One region of the Pseudorhodoplanes sinuspersici genome, then DNA from elsewhere that is predicted to be linked to it. Evidence: riboswitches for the same ligand, from Rfam matches in the RefSeq annotation. Region 1 holds a riboswitch; the other holds the start of a gene.
The links. A riboswitch is a leader RNA that binds a small molecule or an ion and turns the genes downstream of it on or off. The one in region 1 is predicted to bind S-adenosylmethionine.
Positions count from the first base shown of each region.

Region 2: linked by a shared signal. The riboswitch ahead of CAK95_RS06280 (aliphatic sulfonate ABC transporter substrate-binding protein) and the one ahead of CAK95_RS26350 (O-succinylhomoserine sulfhydrylase) in region 1 are both predicted to bind S-adenosylmethionine.

Region 1 is NZ_CP021112.1:5,399,379-5,407,207, reverse strand. It holds gene CAK95_RS26355 (AMP-binding protein) at 1-1,704, opposite strand, end outside; gene CAK95_RS26350 (O-succinylhomoserine sulfhydrylase) at 1,755-2,936, opposite strand; SAM riboswitch at 3,047-3,126, opposite strand; gene CAK95_RS26345 (xanthine dehydrogenase family protein molybdopterin-binding subunit) at 3,188-5,581, opposite strand; gene CAK95_RS26340 (Ppx/GppA phosphatase family protein) at 5,792-6,940, shown strand; gene CAK95_RS26335 (RlmE family RNA methyltransferase) at 6,937-7,632, shown strand; gene CAK95_RS26330 (HU family DNA-binding protein) at 7,810-7,829, shown strand, end outside.
Region 2 is NZ_CP021112.1:1,263,526-1,271,354, forward strand. It holds gene CAK95_RS06260 (OsmC family protein) at 136-645, opposite strand; gene CAK95_RS06265 (alcohol dehydrogenase) at 694-1,749, opposite strand; gene CAK95_RS06270 (ABC transporter ATP-binding protein) at 1,804-2,595, opposite strand; gene CAK95_RS06275 (ABC transporter permease) at 2,598-3,431, opposite strand; gene CAK95_RS06280 (aliphatic sulfonate ABC transporter substrate-binding protein) at 3,558-4,544, opposite strand; SAM riboswitch at 4,752-4,830, opposite strand; gene CAK95_RS06285 ([protein-PII] uridylyltransferase) at 4,993-7,800, shown strand; gene CAK95_RS06290 (GlxA family transcriptional regulator) at 7,822-7,829, opposite strand, start outside.

The sequences.
Region 1 (7,829 bases):
GATCCTGCGGCTGCTGCCCGCCTCACGCGCATTGTGGGCCTCGATTTTAGCGCGTAGCGCCTCGGATAATGTCGCGCAATCCGCATTGGGATTCGGAATGACGAGAATGCCGATGTCACTCCGGTTCTCGCCGACGATCACCGCATCCTGCATATAAGGCTCGCAAGCCTTGATCAGATCGAGGCGCAGAAGACCTGCGATCACCCATGTCCCGGTGGTCAGCTTGAAGTTTTCTGACAGACGCCCGTGATAGGACAGCCCTGCGGAAATATCGTCCGGATCGGAGAGGCGCACCGCATCGCCGATCTTCAGAAAACCTTCTTCGTCGAAGGCGTTGCGCGTGGCCACAGGATCGTTCCAGTAGCCGGGCGTGATGCCGATGCCACGGAAGCGCACCTCCATATCGTCGTCATTGAGCTTGATCAGCTTGGCCTCGATGCCGGGGATGGGAAGGCCGAGCGAAGCAGACGCGCCGGTGCCCCACCATCCGAGTGTCGCCGGTGACGCCGTTTCGGTTGAGCCCAGCGAGGAGACGATGGGAATGCGCGCGCCGCGCACGGCGATCGACAATCGCTCGAGACGATCCCACAGATTCTGTGGCAAGCCTGCGGCGGCGTAGAGCAGGAGGTCCATGTCGGACAACAGATGTCTGGCGAAATCCGTATCCTGTTCCAACTGCGGGATCAGCGCGTCATAGGCGCTCGGCACATTGAACATCAGCGTCGGAGCGACCGAGCGCAGATTCTCCACCGAGCGGCCGATGCCGTTTGGCGTTGGCTTGCCGTCGTCGATGTAGAGTGAGCCGCCGGCGCGCAGGATCAGGTTGAAGGTCGCGTTGGCGCCGGCCGTATGATTCCAGGGCAGCCAATCGACCATCACCGGCGGCCGGCCCAGCAGGAACGGCCAGACCGAGGCAAAGCCCTCGGCCACAGCCATCATCATGCGTTGCGTGACGATGACGCCTTTGGGATCGCCGGTGGAGCCGGAGGTCAGCATGATGCGGGCAACGCTGTCCGGCGTGACTTTTGCGAAACGATCCTCGACATCCGGGCCTGCGGGTGTCGATGTCAACGTGTCGAAGGTTGTGGCGTGGGAGAATTCCGGCGAAGGTGCGCCAACGATCAGACGGTTCTCGAGATCGGCCAGCCGTTGCAGCGCCGCTGCGAAAGCCTTCGTGTCCTCCACGAAGATATGGCTCGGCTGAAACTGTTCGATCAGCCGGATGAGCTTCTGGTGGTCCCGCGACATTAATGAATAGGCGGGCGACAAGGCGAGCACGGGCACGCCGATCTGCATGGCGGCGAGTTGCAGAATGGCATGTCTGATGGAGTTGTGACTGAGGACGGCAATCGGCCGGGCGTTGCTATTGCCCTGATTGATCAGCCATTGCGAAACCGCATCAACGTCCCGCCGAATCTCACTGTAGGTGCGACGATCCCATTCGACGCCACTTGCACCGGCCCGCCGCTCGGCGAGGAATACCGCATCCGGCGTCTTGTCTGCGTAAAGGCGGAGAAACGCGCCCATCTGGGCGGCCGGCAATTGCGGCGCGATGGCATTGCCAAGAATGATTGTGCCGTCATCACGATACGTGACCAGCGGCGCGCGGCTGGCAAAACGTGTCGGTATGAACGGATAGCTTTTGGAATCGACGTCCGTGCCGTGAAGCTGCCTCGTGTTGTCTTCCGCCAATGTCTGTCGCATCCGGCACGTCACTGTCGCTCGCGGGACTTCAATTCCAATTCGCCGGAAGCTTAAGCCTTGTCGAGCGCTGCGAGCAAATCTTCCATGATGTCGTCGGGATGCTCCAGGCCGACCGAAAGGCGCAGGAAGCCGTCCGAGATGCCGAGATCGGCGCGCGCCTGCGGCGTGATGCGCTGATGCGTCGTCGTGGCCGGATGGGTGATCAGGCTCTTGGCATCACCGAGATTGTTGGAGATGCGCACGAGCTGCAGCGCGTCCTGTACGCGGAAGGCCGCATCCTTGCCGCCTTTGACCTCGAAGGCGACCAGCGTCGAGCCGCCTTTCATCTGCCGCTGGATGATCTCGGCCTGCGGATGGTCGGGCCGGCCGGGATAGATCAGCCGGGAAATCTTGGGATGATTGTGCAGGGCGACGGCGACAGCCGCGGCGGAATCGGTCTGCCGGCGCACGCGCACAGCCAACGTCTCAAGGCCCTTCAGCATCACCCAGGCATTGAAGGGCGACATCGAGGGCCCGGTCTGGCGGTGCAAGTTGTGGATGTTGTCCTGAATGAATTTGTTGGAGCCGAGCACCACGCCGCCAAGGCAGCGGCCCTGACCATCGATATGTTTGGTCGTGGAATAGACGACGCAATCGGCGCCAAGCGCGAGCGGGCTCTGCCACAGCGGAGTGGAAAAGACATTGTCCACGGTCACCGTCGCGCCAGCCTCGTGCGCGATCTTGGCGACCGCGGCGATGTCGATCACTTCCAGCGTTGGGTTGGAGGGCGTCTCCATGAAAAACGTCTTGGTGTTCGGACGGACAGCATTCTTCCATTGATTGAGGTCGGTGCCGTCGACCAGCGTCGACGTCACACCGAAACGCGGCAGCAATTCTTCCACGACATAAAGGCACGATCCGAACAGCGCCCGTGACGAAACGATATGGTCGCCGGCTCTGACCTGTCCCATCAGCGCCAGCGTCACCGCCGCCATGCCGGTCGCCGTCGCGCGCGCATCTTCGGCGCCTTCGAAATCGGCCATGCGCTGTTCGAACATGCGCACCGTCGGATTGCCGAAGCGCGAATATTGAAAGCCCGGGCTTTCGCCCTTGAAGCGGGCTTCGGCCTGCGCAGAGTTTTCGTAGACATAGCCTTGTGTGAGAAACAGCGCCTCGGATGTTTCACCGAATTGCGAGCGCAGGATCGAGGATTGAACGAGGCGGGTTTCGGGCCGGTATTTACGCTGCGTCATCGCGGGCTTCCTCTTTCGAACTTGAACACGACGGACGTGCTCTTTTCACGTTCGCGCATGACATTTCATGCGCTGGGCATAAAAAATCCCGGCCGGAAATTCCGGGCCGGGCACACGTGTCCCCGGCCTTTTAGCGAGTTGTTTTACGTGGCTGCAAGCCGGCCGGCTCAAATTGACCACGGATCGAATTTGCTCTTACGCCCGCGCATAAACGGCGTCAAGACAATCGGTCCTCCGTTTGAGACCGGCCTTTACGCCGCTTTCGGTTGCTTCGCCGCCTGGATCGCTGCCCACACCCGCGACGGGGAGGCCGGCATATCGAGATGGCGGATGCCGTAAACCGATAGAGCATCGACAACCGCATTCATCACGCAGACCAAGGCGCCGGCGCAGCCGGCTTCGCCGCAGCCCTTGGTGCCGAGCGGATTGGTGGTTGCCGGGACGGGATGGCTGACGAAGCCGATGGCCGGCGAGCTCTTGGCGCGCGGCATCGCATAGTCCTGGAACGAGCCGGTCAACAATTGACCGTCCTCGTCGTACACCGCGTTTTCCATCAGCGCCTGGCCAATGCCCTGGATGACGCCGCCGTGCACCTGGCCTTCCACCAGCAGCGGATTGATGATCGTGCCGAAATCGTTGACTGACGAATATTTCACGACTTCGGTTGCACCGGTCTCCGGATCGATTTCCACTTCGCAGATATGGCATCCATTTGGAAAGGCCGATGGAGCGCCATTGAACGTGTGGCTGACATCGAGCGTCTGCGGCGTACCTTCCGGCAGCTTCAGCCCGGAACGCAGCTTCTCGGCCAGCTCCATGATGCCGATCGAGCGGTCGGTCCCGGCGATGGTGAAACGGCCGTCGGCGAATTCGATATCGCCGGGCGATGCTTCGAGGACATGCGAGGCGATCGCCTTGCCCTTGTCGATCACGATGGCTGACGCTTCGACAATCGCAGCGCCACTCGCCGTGATGGAGCGTGAACCACCGGTGCCGCCGCCGGCGATCAATTGATCGCTGTCACCTTGAACGAGGCGGATGCGTTCGAACGGAATGCCGAGCGAGCGCGAGAGCACTTGCGCAAAGGGGGTCGCGTGACCTTGCCCGTAATCGAGCGTGCCGGTGATGATCGTGACATCGCCATTGGCTTCGAAACGGATGCCACCCATTTCCTTGCTGGGAGGGGCGGTGACTTCAAGGAACGAGCCGATGCCGATGCCGCGCAGCTTGCCACGCGCCGCGCTGTCGCGCTTGCGGGCCTCGAAACCGGCCATGTCGGCGATCTTCTGCGTCTCCTCGAACAGCGCGGGGAAGTCGCCGCTGTCGTAAGTCATGCCGGACGAAGCGGCATAGGGGATCTGCGACGGCGCGATATGATTGCGGCGACGCAATTCGAGGCGATCGATGCCCATCTCGGCAGCGGCGGTGTCAATCAGCCGCTCCATGTAGTAGTTGCCTTCCGGGCGGCCCGCACCGCGATAGGCGGTGACCTGCGTCGTATTGGTGAAAACGCACTTGGCCGACATTTCGATCAGCGGCGTGCGGTAGACGCTGGCGATATTCTTGACGATGTTGGTTGTGGCCGGGATCGGCGCAACAGCCGCCATAAACCCGCCCATGTTGCCAAGGCTTGACGCCCGGATCGCCAGGAAGTGCCCGTCCTTGTCGAGTGCCAGTTCGAGATCGATTTCGTGGTCGCGTCCGTGCGCGTCCGACACGAATGAGCCGGACCGGTCATCGGTCCATTTCACAGGACGCCCGAGTTGCCGGGCCGCGTGCAGGATGCAGATATATTCGGGGTAGGCTTGCGCCTTCATGCCGAACGAGCCGCCGACATTGCCGGTCAGCACGCGCACCTTGTCCGGTTCTGCACCAAGAATATTGGCGAGTTGGCCCCGCATGCCGAACACGCCCTGACTTTGCGAATGCAAGGTCCAGTGGTTGGCGGCCGAGTCGTATTCGCCGATCGCCGCGCGCGGCTCCATCGGCGCAACGACAAGACGGGTATTGCGGAGCGACAGCCGTGTGACATGTGCCGCTTGCGCGAAAGCCTCGGCAACCTTGTCGCTGTCGCCATAGTGATAATCGAGCGCGACATTGCCCGGCACGTCATCGAACAATTGCGGGGCGTCCGGCTGCGTGGCGGCGCTGGCCAGCGTCACCGCGGGCAGGGGATCGATATCGAGCACGACGGCTTCGGCGGCATCGCGCGCCTGCGCGGCCGTTTCGGCGACAACGAAAGCCACCGGATCGCCGACGAAACGCACCTTCTTGTCCGCCAGCGCGTAACGCGCCGGGACCTTCATCGCCGAGCCGTCACGGTTTTTGAACGGTGTGAGGCATTTCAGGGTGCCGTAACCGGCAAGATCGGCGGCCGTATAGACTCCGAGGACACCGGGCAGGGCCTTTGCCGCCTCGGTATCGATGCCATTCACGATCCCATGCCCATAGGGCGAGCGCACGATCACCGCATAAACTTGCTCGGCGAGGTTAATGTCGTCGGTGTAGCGGCCATGCCCCTGGACCAGCGTCGGGTCCTCATTGCGCAAGACCGGCTGGCCGACCCCGAACTTGGCAAGGTGCCAATCTTGGGACCCATCCTGATCCAAATTCGTCGATTGCGGGGCTTTTTCGCGAATGTTCATGCGGCCTTCGGTGACACGGGGGGATGACAGGAGGTTGTCGGGAGATAAAGGTCCGGCCTCCCAGCCACAAGAACGGCCTTTGGCATGCCTGTTTCCCATTGGTTGCAAGGCCTGCCGCCTCTCTCTAGACTTTGCCCGAACTTTGAACACAAAGCCGCCGGAGCGCCCCGAAACAGGGTCTCAGGGCGAAAGCGCGGCAGGACGAGCTTGATGAATGACGAGGTGCGGGCGACCGGCCTCGATCCCGCGCGTGACCGAGCGCTGGTCGATCCTGCGCACAGGTTCGGTTACCGGGGGGATCGAGGCTCGCCCCAGGTGCAGACGTCTCGTGACGGACGCGTGGAGTTTTCCACGGCCGGTGCTGATCTTTGCGGCCCGACCTATGCCGCGCTGGATCTCGGTACCAACAATTGCCGTCTGCTGGTGGCGCGCGCGACCCAGGACGGCTTCCGTGTGGTCGATGCTTTTTCCCGCATCATCCGGCTGGGCGAGGGAATCACCACCTCCGGCCGGATCGGCGAGCCGGCCATCACCCGCGCCATCGAGGTGCTCTCGATCTGCCGCGACAAGATGCGCAACCGTGGTGTCACCCGCATGCGCCTGATCGCCACCGAGGCCTGCCGCCTCGCCGAGAACGGCGTCGCTTTTCTTGATCGTGTGCGCGAAGACGTCGGCATCGCACTGGAGATCGTCGATCGGGAAACCGAGGCCATGCTGGCGGCGATCGGGTGTACGCCCCTGGTCGATCCGGATTCGGATGGGGCTATTCTGTTCGATATCGGCGGCGGTTCGTCGGAGATCGCCAAGCTCGGCCGCTCGCATGCGTGTCATCAAGGTCCGCCTCAGCCGGATGTGCGCGGTTGGGTGTCGCTGCCGGTCGGGGTCGTGACACTGGCCGAGCGCCATGGCGGTGTCGTCGTCACACGCAAGATCTTCGAAACGATGGTCGAGGAAGTCACGGCCCATATGTCGGACTTCGTCCGCGAGCATGCTTCGGCTCATTCCTGTGCGATGCATCTGCTCGGGACTTCCGGAACGGTGACGACGATTGCCGGCGTGCATCTCGGTTTGCGGCGCTACGACCGGAGGAGAGTCGATGGCTGCTGGATGATGGACGCCGAAGTCAGCGACGTCATGGATCGGCTGCTGACCATGTCTTATGACGAGCGCGTCGACAATGCGTGTATCGGAGCGGAGCGTGCTGATCTCGTACTCGCCGGTTGCGCCATTCTCGAAGCCATCCGCCGCGCCTTTCCGAGTGCACGGTTGCGTGTTGCCGATCGCGGTTTGCGCGAAGGCATGCTGGTGCAGATGATGCGAACCGACGGCATCTGGCGCGAAGCGAGTGTGGTTTCGTGAAAGGTCCACGCAGCAGCAGCGGTGGCGAGCGTGAACTGAAGACGCGAGTGAAGACCGGAAAAAGCCGGTCGCTGTCGTCGAAGCTCTGGCTCGAGCGTCAACTCAACGATCCCTATGTCGCGCGCGCCAAACGCGAAGGCTATCGCTCGCGTGCGGTCTACAAGCTTACCGAGATCGACGACAAGTATCGCTTCCTGAAACCCGGCGCGCGCGTGGTCGATCTTGGCGCGGCGCCCGGCGGCTGGAGTCAGATCGCCGCCAGGCGCGTTGGTGCGACCGAAGGCAAAGGCCGCGTGATCGCCATCGACATCCTGGAGATGGATGCGATCCCCGGTGTCGACAGTCTGCTGCTCGACTTTCTCGATCCGGATGCGCCGGACATTCTGAAAGAGAAGCTCGGCGGCAAGGCCGATATCGTCTTGTCCGATATGGCCGCCAATGCCACCGGCCATCGCAAAACCGATCATCTCAAGATCATGGGACTGGTCGAAGCGGCGGCGGAATTCGCGACGGAGATATTGAATCCGGGTGGCGTTTTCCTTGCCAAGGTGTTGCAGGGCGGCACCGAGGGAGAGCTTTTAAGCCTTCTAAAACGCAGCTTTTCGAGCGTCAAACACATCAAACCCGCGGCCAGCCGGGCCGATTCCGCTGAATTATATGTGTTTGCGACCGGCTTCCGCGGGCAAAATTGACGCTTTGCTGCCTCGATTTAGCCCGGTTTTATTGACGTTTCTGTGTATGAGGGCCTTCCGAGGCCCATTTTACCGATATTTTTGAGCTTTGAGGCTTGCAGACGCTTCGCATCGGCCTGCGAATCTCTTATTCGGAAACACTTGCGCATACCCGCGCAGTTAAGAGGGCATACTCCTATGGCGGCAAAAACGAAGAC
Region 2 (7,829 bases), 1.8 Mb from region 1:
CCTGTAGCGAACTTCGCGGCGCGCGCCTAGAGCCTCACCCCCGATTCTGTGGCAAAGAATGCCTGCCTTACCAAAATTTGATAGCACCCCACCCGTTGGGGCGCGATTACACTATAAACCTGTTCCAAAAAGGGATTAGCCGCGCTTGAGCGACACGGCGACTGACGGGCCGGCTTTGATCGTCTGATACACAACACAATACCGTTCGGTCAGCTTCAGCAACTGATCGAGCTTCTCCTGCGGCGCATCAGTATCAACATCGAATGTCAGGCGGATTTCGCGGAAACCGACCGGGGCGTCCTTCGCCACACCCAGCGTGCCGCGGAAATCGAGATCGCCTTCAGCCGAAACCCGTCCGGACTTCAGCGGAATATCCAGCGCCGTCGCGACGGCCTTCAATGTGACGCCGGCACAGGCCACGAGCGCTTCCAGCAGCATATCGCCGGAGCAAAGTTCCATACCCGAGCCACCGGTGGCAGGATGCAGACCCGCTATAGCCAGCGCCCGGCCGGTCTCGACCTTGCAGGCGATGTTGGTATCGTCGAGCGTGCCTTTGGCCTTCAGCGTGATCAGCGCGGCATCGGCGTCACTCTTGTACCGATCCTTGATCGGGGCCTGCATCGCCCGCAATTCGGCAGCATCCATTTTTTATCCTTCGCTTTCTTATCCCTCCTCTTTCGAGGGAGAGAAACATCAATTCGGCGCCAGCACGACACGTCCAATGACATGGCCATCTTTCAGGTCATGCAGGCTCTGGTTGACGCTGTCGAGCGGGCGAATTTGCACCGGCATGTAAGGCATCGGCGTTCGCTGCAAAAGAGCAATCAGTTCTTTCAGCTCCGGGAGGCTGCCCGTGTATGAGCCCTGAATCGTCATCGCCCGCATCGGGATATACGGCGTCGGGATCGTAATCTCCCCGCCGAACAAACCAACGACGACCAGATGACCGCCCTTGGTCAGAAGATCGCTGCCGAGCTTCACCGTCGCACCGGAGCCGACAAAATCCACCACCGCCCAGATGCGCCCATTCACCAACGCCTGGATCTGTGCCGCGGCGTCGGGTGCATTGGTATCGACAGTCGCCAGTGCTCCCGCTTGCATCGCCGCATCACGCTTGTCAGCATCGATATCGACCACAATTGCTCCCCGCGCCTGCATGGCACGAAGGATGGCCAGGCCCATCAGGCCGACGCCACCAGCCCCGATCAGAACCAGCGGCTCGCTTTTGAGAAGGTCGCCGAATTTCTTCAGCGCGCCATAGGCTGTCACGCCGGAACAGGCCAAAGGCGCCGCCTGTTCGCGCGGGATATCGCCATAGTCGATCAGATAACGCGGATGCGGCACCATGATATGATCGGCAAAGCCGCCCGGCCGGAACGCGCCGACAAATTGCGGCTTGAGGCAAAGCTGTTCGTCCCCGCGCTGGCAGACCGCGCATTCACCGCAGCCGATCCATGGATAGACCAGCCGCTCGTCGCCGACTGACACACCTTTGGCATCCGGTCCGATGGCGACGACCTTGCCGACATTCTCGTGTCCCAGCGTGATCGGCAGTTTCAAGCCGCGATCGGCAAGACGCATGACCTTGCCGCCGCCGATGTCATATTCACCTTCCCAGAAGTGAATGTCGCTATGGCAGATACCGGCAGCCGTGACCTGCAGCAGCACTTCGCTGCCGACCGGTTGCGGGGTTTGCTCCTCACGCAGTTGCAGCGGCGCGCCGCATTCACAGACCTGGTAGGATTTCATGGCACCCTCATCCGTCATGCCCGGCACTGACGATATTGAGATTGCTCGATGGTGTCACCACCACATTGCCGCGCCGTCTTCGGACTTGATGGTTCGATCATCGATACTGATGGCACGACCGAGGGACCGATCGAGCGCCGCCAAAACACGTCGCTTCACGTGATCAAAAGCCGCCGATTGACGGTCCCGCGGACGTGGCAAATCGGCCTCGATTTCCTCGAACAAACGCCCTGGACGCGGCCTCATGACGACGATGCGATCGGCGAGAACAATGGCTTCCTCGACATCATGCGTGACGAGGACCAGCGTCGGTTTGGAATCCGCCCAGAGGTCGAGCAAATGGTCCTGCAGATCCGTGCGGGTGAAAGCATCGAGCGCCGAAAATGGCTCGTCGAGCAGCAGCACTTCGGGCTGTGGCACCAAAGCGCGCGCGATGGCGACACGCTGCGCCTGACCGCCTGACAATTCGCGCGGCCAGACACCCGCCTTGTCGGTGAGGCCGACGCGATCCAGCGCGCGCGCAACGCGTTCCTTGCGTTCAGTTGCCGGCAGATGCGCAAGACCGAAGCCGACATTCTCCGCAACCGTCAGCCACGGCAGCAGCCGCGGCTCCTGAAAGATGATGCCTATCTTCTCATGCGGCTGCGTGATGACTTCGTCGTCGAGATGCACGAGGCCCTTTGTCGGCCGGTCGAGACCTGAGATCGCACGGAGCAAGGTGGACTTACCGCAACCGGAGCCGCCGACAATGGCGACGATCTCGCCCGGCGCGACGTCGAGCGTGAATTCTTCAAGCGCCCGGACATTGTTGGGATAGACTTTTGTGACACGCGCGAGCGACAGCACGATCAGGCCTCCTGCCGCGCATGAAAGCGATCTTCCCAGCGCAGGAACGGTGCGGTGCCTGCGGTGAGCAGCCAGTCGGTTGTCTTGCCGAGAATCGCAAAGACAATGATTGCAGCGACGATCTGCGCCGGCTTACCGAGCTGCTGACCATCGATCAAAAGATAACCAAGGCCCTCGGAGGCTCCCATGAATTCGGCGGCGACAACGAACATCCAGCCAAGCCCAAGACCCGAGCGCAGCGACACCACATAAGCCGGCATCACGGCAGGCAAGAGAATGCGCCGCACCAGCGCGGGTCCGGAGAGACGAAAGGCGCGGCCGACTTCGACGATCTTGCGGTCGACCGACAGGATCGCACCCATCACGCCGAGATAAACCGGAAAGAAAACACCGACGGCAATCAGCGTCACCTTCGATGCTTCGAAGATGCCGAGCCACAGGATGAAGAGCGGCACCCAGGCAATCGAGGGAATAGCGCGCAACGCCTGCAATGTCGGATCGATGACCGTGCGGGTCAGCGCCGAATAGCCGGCGATGGCGCCAAACAGCGTGCCGGCGGCGACACCAAGCCCGAAGCCTGCGACGACGCGGAGAATGGTGGCCTGCGCGTGACGCCAAAGCTCGCCGGTTTTCGCAAGCTCCCACAAGGTGACAGCGATCACCGATGGCGGCGGCACCAGCCGGCCATCGGAAAATCCGAGATAGACCGCCAATTCCCACAACGCCGCAATGCCGAGCGGCAAAACGAGGCCCAGCAACGGATTGCGAAACCATGGCCGGCGCGCACGTGGTTCAGATGCGACGCTGTCAGTCTGCTGTGCCGTTGGAAATGTCATGTCGATGGTAGACATGGCGCAACCGGATTTCGGGTTCAAGAAATAACTGAGAAAGCCAATGCCGCGTCAATTAAGCCGTTCCCGAACCGCTGGGAGGATGCCGCCCGGGAACGGCGAGCCTGACGATCAATTCGTCAGGGCGACGCTGTCATCGATCAGCGAATCCACCGTGGACTTCACGTCCACATTGGCGGGGATCACGCCGGCCTGCTGCAGGGCGATACCAGCAGCGAGGATCGATTCTTTCTGCGGCGCGCCGATCTTCGAATGGGTGAGTTCGGTGCGCTCCTTGAGCTGACGCTCGACCACGGCGTCCGGCAGTTTGGTGACGGCGATGAAGGTCTTCTTCACTTCGTCCGGATTGGCGAGCGAATATTTGCGCGCCTCCTCGTAGACTTTCAGCACGCGCTGAACGAGGTCGGGGTGCTTCTTCAGAAAGTCCTCGCGCACATTCAGGATGCCCCAGGTATTGGCGTCCTTGTTGCGATAGAACAGCTTGGCGCCATCTTCGATCTCGGCGGCGGCCATCATGGGATCGAGACCGGCCCACGCATCGACGTCACCGCGAATGAGCGCAGCCTTGCCGTCGGCATGCTGCAGCAGAACGGGAGTGATGTCCTTGTCGGTGAGCTTCACGCTTTGCAGGGCGCGGACGAGGAAGATATGGGGATCGGTGCCGCGCGTCACGGCGACGCGCTTGCCCTTCAAGTCCTCGATCTTGCTGATGGTCGAATTCTTGCCGGTGACGAGCGCGGTCCATTCAGGCCGCGAATAGACATAGATCGACTTGATCGGATTGCCGTTGATCTTGGCGACCAACGCGGCCGAGCCCGCGGTCGAACCGAAATCGATCGACGAGGCATTGAGGAATTCCAGCGCCTTGTTGGAACCGGCGCTCTGCACCCAGCGGATCGTGATGCCGTCCTTGGCGAATTCCTTCTCGAGCAGGCCCTTGTCCTTCAGGACCAGCGAGACCGGATTATAGGTCGCCCAATCGATGCGGATCTCTTTGGGCAAATCCTTGGGCTTGTCCTGCGCGAATAGCGCCGTGCTCGGCACGAGGCCGACAAAAAGCGCCGACGCCAGGATCGAGCGGCGGGACAAGAAAGCCATGATTAACCTCCACGCGTTAGATCACGATGATTTTGGATTAATCCAAAATCATAAACGTGATCGATTCCAATACGTTGGAGCATGATGTCGTCCGAAAACCGCTTCGCACTTTTCGGCATCATGCTCTGGCCGCGATCACGCCAAAGCGTGGTCGGCCGGATTGATGAAAAGCGGGAGTTTCAAACCACCCGCCCGCGGCTGATCGCGACGGGGCGGGCCCCGACCGCTTTAGCTGCATTTGTTAAGCGCCCGCAAGCTGCTCGCTCAAATCGGCGCTACACGCTGAAATTAAAGGATTATTTCGGCCGGTCAATGAAATGGAATGGCAAATTTCGAATGGCCAGCGAAACGCTCGTTCCGCATTCTGTCCAGATTGTAAAATAACTTTGCATGCTGCCGGTACGATCGGCCGTGACAGGGAAGAAACGCTCCGCTATCCCCATCCGCCATGCTGTCCCCCGACCAGACGATGCGCCCGACCAGCGAGATCTTCGACGCCGAAGCGGCCGCGCATGAACTGCATGCGCTCGCCGCGACCTATTCCGGCCGCGAGAGCGATCTGCGCACGGCAGTCGCGCAATTCTTGAAAGGCGAGTTAGCCCGGGGGCGCGAAAAGGCCGAGCAGTTGCTGCTCAAGGAGCGGCACGGGCGGCGCTGCGCCGAGCGCCTCTGCGCCATGCAGGACGAGATCATTCGCGTCCTGTTCGATTTCGCCAGCAAGCGGCTTTATCCGTCGCTAAACCCGTCCGAAGGCGAGCGCATGTCGATCGTCGCCACCGGTGGCTATGGCCGTGGATTGCTGGCGCCCGGCTCGGACATCGATCTGCTGTTCGTCCTCCCCTACAAACAGACAGCCTGGGGCGAATCGATCGCCGAAGCCATTCTCTATTGTCTCTGGGACATGGGCCTGAAAGTCGGCCACGCCACACGCTCGGTTGATGAATGCATTCGCCAGGCCAAGGCCGACATGACCATCCGCACGGCCATCCTCGAGTCGCGCTTTCTTTATGGCGATCAGGCCTTGTTCGATGAACTGGTCAACCGCTTCGACCGGGATGTTGTACAGGGCACCGCGGCGGAATTCGTCGCCGCAAAACTGGCCGAACGCGAGGATCGTCTGCGCCGGACTGGCCAATCGCGCTATGTCGTGGAGCCGAACGTCAAGGATGGCAAAGGCGGGCTACGCGACCTGCACACCTTGTTCTGGATCGGCAAATACGTCTATCGCGTTCGTACTGTCGAGGAACTGGTCGATCACGGCGTGTTCGATCAGGACGAACTGAAGATGTTCCTGCGCTGCGAGGATTTTCTCTGGTCGGTGCGGTGCCACATGCACTTCGTCACCAACCGTCCGGAGGAACGGCTGTCGTTCGACATCCAGCGCGAGATTGCCGTGCGGCTCGGCTATACCGAGCATCCCGGCATGCGCGATGTCGAACGCTTCATGAAGCATTACTTCCTGACCGCGAAGAATGTCGGCGACCTGACCGCCATTCTCTGTGCCGCGCTGGAAGCCAATCACACCAAGAGCGCCCCCGCCCTTGGCCGCATGATCGCACGTTTCAGGCCGAGGGCGGGCCGCCGCATCCTCAGCGAATCGGACGATTTCATTGTCGACAACAACCGCATCAATATCGCGAAACAGGATGTGTTCGAGCGCGATCCGGTCAACCTGATCCGGATCTTTTACCTCGCGCAAAAACACGATCTCGCCTTCCACCCCGATGCGATGCGCAAGGCAACACGCTCACTCAATTTCATCAACAAGGATTTGCGCGAAAATCCTGAGGCGAACGAACTTTTCTTCGAAATCCTCACTGCCAAGAACGATGTCGAGCCGGTGCTGCGGCGGATGAACGAAGCCGGCGTGCTCGGCGCATTCGTGCGGGCATTCGGACGTGTGGTCGCGATGATGCAGTTCAACATGTATCATCACTATACGGTGGACGAACATCTGATCCGCTGCATGGGTGTAATCTCGGAAATCGAGGCCGGCACCAACGAGGAATACGGGCTCGCCAACGAGCTTGTGAAAAAGCTGCAGCCGCGGCAGCGCGACATCCTGCGGATTACCTTGTTCCTGCACGATATCGCCAAAGGGCGCGTCGAGGATCATTCGATCGCCGGCGCCCGCGTCGCACGCCGCTTCTGCCCCCGCCTCGGCCTGAACAATGCCGAAACGGAGACCGTCGCATGGCTGATCGAAAATCACCTTGTGATGTCGACCATCGCGCAATCGCGCGACCTGTCCGACCGCAAGACGATCGAGAATTTCGCCGGCATCGTGCAGTCGCTCGACCGGCTGAAGCTCCTCGTTATCCTGACGACAGCGGATATCCGCGCGGTTGGCCCAGGCGTCTGGAACGGCTGGAAGGCGCAGCTGCTGCGAACGCTCTATTATGAAACCGAGCCGGTGCTGACCGGCGGCTTCTCCGAAGTCAATCGCGAACGCCGTGTTGCCATGGCGCAGGCTGAATTCCGGCAGGAAATGAAGGACTGGCCGGAGGACGAGCTCGAAAGCTATATCGCTCGTCACTATCCGGCTTACTGGCTCAAGGTGGATCTGCCGCACAAGGTCGCGCATGCCAACTTCCTGCGGAAGACCTGGAGCGCGGGCCGCACGCTGGCGACGCAGGTGAATTTCGACGCCGCCCGCGGCGTGACCGAACTCACCGTCATCGCCCCTGATCACCCGCGGCTGTTGTCGATCATCGCCGGCGCTTGCGCCGCGACCGGTGCCAATATCGTCGACTCGCAGATCTATACGACCACCGACGGGCTCGCCCTCGACACCATTTCGTTGACCCGGGAATTCGAACGCGACGAAGATGAAGACCGTCGCGCAAGCCGGATCACCGATACGATCGAGAAAGCGCTGAAGGGCGAGATCAAGCTTCCGGAGGCCGTCGCACGGCGCGCGGCACCGAAGGCAAGGTTCAAAGCCTTCGCCCTCGATCCGGACGTCAACGTCAACAATGAATGGTCGAACCGCTACACCGTGATCGAGGTAACGGGTCTCGACCGGCCGGGGCTGCTCTACGAATTGACGGCCACGATTTCGAAACTGTCGCTCAACATCACCTCGGCGCATGTCGCAACATTCGGCGAACGCGTGGTCGACGTGTTTTATGTAACCGACTTGCTTGGCGCCAAGATCGGCTCGCCGACGCGGCAGGCCGCGATCAAGCGCGCACTGCTGGCTTTGTTCTCGCGAGCGGCGACAGAAGAGACAAAGCAGCTCGCCGCAAAGTCGTAAGATGCTGCGAAAGCGCCTGCATTATTGTG